DNA from 2 places in the Pantoea sp. SO10 genome. Region 2 is predicted to be linked to the other one. Evidence: predicted binding sites of a transcription regulator. Region 2 holds the regulator's gene; the other holds the start of a gene.
The links. The regulator CRP, encoded in region 2, controls carbon source genes, mostly activating them, when cyclic AMP is high. The targets are predictions, from matches to a motif close to ATGTGANNNNNNTCACAT.
Positions count from the first base shown of each region.

Region 1 (2,203 bases), 340 kb from region 2:
AGTTTATCGACACGCATTGCCACTTCGATTTCCCGCCGTTCGTTGATGATGCGCACGCCAGCATTGCACGCGCTGCGCAGGCCGGCGTGGAACGCATCATTGTACCGAGCGTGGATGCCAGCCGTTTCGCGCTTGTGACGCAACTGGCGCAGCAGCATCCGGCGCTGTATGCCGCGCTGGGTCTGCATCCAATCAATATTGCTGAGCATCAGGAAGATGCGCACCTTGATGAATTAGCGCGCTGGCTGAAAAAGTCCGATAGCAAGCGTGTGGCGATCGGCGAGATCGGTCTCGATCTCTATATGGACGATACGCAATTTGCCAAACAGACGCGGCTGCTCGATAAGCAGCTCAAGCTGGCGAAGCAATACGATCTGCCGGTGATCCTGCACTCGCGCCGCACCCACGATCAATTAGCGCTGCATTTACGTCGTCACGATCTGCCACGTCGCGGCGTGGTACACGGTTTTGCGGGCAGCCAGCAGCAGGCGGAGCGCTTTATTCAGCTTGGCTATGCCATTGGCGTTGGCGGCACCATCACCTATGAACGCGCCAGTAAAACCCGCAACACCATCGCCAACCTGCCGCTCAAGGCGTTGTTACTGGAAACCGACGCGCCCGATATGCCGCTGCAAGGATTTCAGGGGCAGCCCAATCGCCCCGAGCGGGCGCGCAATGTGTTTGACGTGCTGTGTCAGTTACGCAGCGAGTCCCCTGAAGCGATCGCCGATGCGCTGTGGCATAACAGCCAGCAGCTGTTCGCCTTGCCTGCCTGATTCTCACCCGACAGATTCTGCGTTTACGCTGCCTTACGCCTGATTAGCTACATTGATAAAGCTGAGAGTACACTTTTGCGTCCATTTTTGTGATAATAATAACAATGGCCATCACGGCGCATTCCCGCCTGGTTAGCGATTATTTGTGATAATCATCACTAAATAATTGTATTTAAATGACAGGTTTTCTTTTTCGTGTGACGTGAAGCGCAATTCATTGTCACGGTAGTTGTTAGAATTATCACATTCCCCGGTGGGTTGTGCCCGCCGATCTGAATTTTGGAGAGCATCATGACCGACCTGAAAGCATCAGCACAGCGCGCATTGCAACTGATGGATTTAACCACCCTGAACGAAGACGACACCGACGAGAAGGTGATCGCGCTGTGCCGTCAGGCGAAATCCCCAGCCGGTAACACCGCTGCCATCTGCATCTATCCGCGTTTCATCCCGGCAGCGCGTAAAGCGCTGCGCGAGCAGGGCACGCCGGAAATCCGCATCGCCACCGTCACCAATTTCCCGCACGGCAACGATGACGTTGAGATCGCGCTGGCCGAAACCCGCGCGGCCATCGCCTACGGCGCTGACGAAGTGGATGTGGTGTTCCCGTATCGTGCGCTGATTGCCGGCAACCGCGATATCGGTTTCGAGCTGGTAAAAGCCTGTAAAGAAGCCTGCGCGGCGGCGAACGTGCTGCTGAAAGTGATTATCGAAAGCGGCGAGCTGAAAGACGAAGCGCTGATTCGTGCCGCTTCGGAAATCGCTATCGATGCGGGTGCCGATTTCATCAAAACCTCCACCGGTAAAGTGCCGGTCAACGCGACGCCAGAAGTGGCGGCGATCATGATGCAAGTGATCCGCGACAAAGGCGTGAAGCAGCAGGTTGGTTTCAAACCGGCGGGCGGCGTGCGCACTGCAGAAGACGCGGCGCTTTATCTGCAGCTGGCGGACGACATTCTGGGTGAAGGCTGGGCGGATGCGCGTCATTTCCGCTTCGGTGCCTCCAGCCTGCTGGCAAGCCTGCTGAATACGCTGGGCCACGAAACCGCGACCAGCAAAGCCGGTTATTAATCTCTTTCGCTGATGGTTTCGCGCCGCTACGGCAGGTGCAAGCTGCCGTACCATTTCAATTTCTATCCCTTCAGGGAGGCAACCGTGTTCCTGCCACAAGAAATTATTCGTAAAAAACGCGACGGCCAGGCGCTGAGTGAAGCGGAGATTCGCTTCTTCATCAACGGCGTGCGCGACAACAGCGTTTCGGAAGGTCAAATTGCCGCATTGGCGATGACCATCTATTTCCATGATATGACGCTCGACGAGCGCGTGGCGCTGACTATGGCGATGCGCGACTCCGGCACGGTGCTGAACTGGAAATCGCTCAATCTCAACGGCCCGATTGTTGATAAACACTCCACCGGCGGCGTTGG
Region 1 covers NZ_CP040095.1:3,507,279-3,509,481, reverse strand. The annotation lists gene FCN45_RS16115 (TatD family hydrolase) at 1-776, shown strand, start outside; gene deoC (deoxyribose-phosphate aldolase) at 1,068-1,847, shown strand; gene deoA (thymidine phosphorylase) at 1,932-2,203, shown strand, end outside.
Region 1: the regulator CRP is predicted to act here: its motif matches at 920-937, upstream of deoC (deoxyribose-phosphate aldolase).

Region 2 (2,203 bases):
ATTTGCTGATAACAGGTGGTGATGAGGTCGACCGCCTTTTGCTGGCGCGCCAGCAGCGGCGGCAGCGCTTTCTCTGGATCGGTCAGCTGCGTCAGTAAGGTGTATTTGGCATCGCAGTAATCCGCCAGCTCGCGGAACAGCAGGCTGAGCGATTCGCGCATCGGCTGCTCTTTCCACAGCCAGAACCAGAACCAGTTGAACAAGCCGTACCACAGCGTGCCGCCAATATAGAGCAGCGGCGGCACCCATATCGGCATGCGTCCCACTAAGCTGAGCGTAAAGATGGCGGCGATGAGTGTGGCGGGCAGCAGGCGCGCGTGCAGCGGGCCGATTTCGCCGGTTACGCCAATCAGCAGCGGCAGCGCCAGTAAAATCAGCGGCAGCGGTATCTGGTAAGCGGTGAGGATTTGCATCAGGAAACTGCCGGTGGCAAACAGCGAACCACCCACAATCAGGCGTTTGAAGAAGCGTTTGTGCGGCGTATCCAGTCCCGCCATGTTGCAGCAGGCGGGCACTAACGAGAACAGCAGACCTTTTTGCAGATCGCCAAACAGCCAACCGAGAGCCACAGGCAGGCACAGCACCAGCGTTTGCCGCAGCGCATAGTTAACTTCGGGATGATAGATGATTCGGCGCCACATCAGCTCATCGCAAATAGAAACGGCGCGATGTTGCCATCACGCCGTGGGTGAGAAGAAATTAGCGGGTGCCGTAAACGACGATGGTTTTACCGTGTGCGGAGATCAGGTTCTGATCTTCCAGCATTTTCAGGATACGACCCACGGTTTCGCGTGAGCAGCCCACGATCTGACCAATCTCCTGACGGGTGATTTTGATTTGCATCCCGTCTGGGTGAGTCATCGCATCTGGCTGTTTGGCCAGATTTAGCAGCGTTTGCGCAATACGTCCGGTGACATCGAGGAAGGCAAGGTTGCCCACTTTCTCAGATGTCACTTGCAGACGACGCGCCATTTGCGAAGAAAGTCGCATTAAAATATCCGGGTTTACCTGAATCAGCTGACGGAATTTTTTGTATGAAATTTCAGCCACTTCGCAGGCAGACTTCGCACGCACCCAAGCACTACGTTCCTGGCCTTCTTCGAAAAGACCGAGTTCGCCGATGAAATCCCCCTGATTGAGGTAGGAGAGAATCATCTCTTTGCCTTCTTCATCTTTAATCAGTACCGCTACGGAACCTTTTACGATGTAGTACAGCGTTTCCGCTTTCTCACCCTGATGGATGAGCGTGCTTTTGGATGGATATTTGTGAATATGGCAATGGGACAGGAACCATTCGAGTGTAGGGTCTGTTTGCGGTTTGCCGAGAACCATTCGCTATTATCCTCTGTTGTAATCGTGCCCAAAACACAGGGGGCATTTTTTTCCCTGTCAGGCGGTTTAATCGTCGAGCGTTTCCAGTAAAGGAAAAATTATTCCGGGTGGACTCTTAAGCTACGCTTTTGATTCTTCCGGCCTTCGTCTGTGATGACGAAAATATTTTCAGCACTGTTTGTAGCACAGCTTTTGCGAGCTGTCTTGTGTTGTCTCGCTTCAGCAGAAGGGGGATTACTCTGGATTGCTGTTTGTCAGGTGAAAGCGTACTCTGGCGGCAAAACCGCCGCTTCAGGAGAAAGAATCATGCAGGCACGAGTGAAATGGGTGGAAGGTCTTACCTTTCTCGGAGAATCCTCATCCGGCCATCAGGTATTGATGGATGGTAATTCCGGTGATAAAGCGCCAAGTCCAATGGAGATGGTGCTGATGGCCGCGGGCGGCTGTAGCGCTATTGATGTGGTGTCGATCCTGCAAAAAGGGCGCAGCGATGTGGCCGATTGCGAAGTGAAGCTCACATCGGAACGCCGTGAAGAAGCGCCACGCATTTTTACCCACATCAACCTGCATTTTATTGTCAGCGGTAAAGCATTGAGCGACAAGGCCGTTTCGCGTGCGGTTGATCTGTCAGCGGAAAAATATTGTTCGGTAGCGATCATGCTGGGTAAAGGCGTCGAAATTACCCACAGCTATGAGGTGATCGAGTTATAACTCGGATTGTAGCGGCGCAATTCATTGCGCAATAAATTGCGCCGCTACGGAATGACTTCGCTTATTCAATCCGCTTCCCTTCAATCAGTCGCTGTACCAGCGGCAGCATAATCAGCTCCATCGCCAATCCCATTTTGCCACCCGGCACCACCAGCGTATT
Region 2 covers NZ_CP040095.1:3,844,111-3,846,313, reverse strand. The annotation lists gene FCN45_RS17840 (YccS/YhfK family putative transporter) at 1-641, opposite strand, end outside; gene crp (cAMP-activated global transcriptional regulator CRP) at 700-1,332, opposite strand; gene FCN45_RS17830 (OsmC family protein) at 1,639-2,043, shown strand; gene FCN45_RS17825 (phosphoribulokinase) at 2,105-2,203, opposite strand, start outside.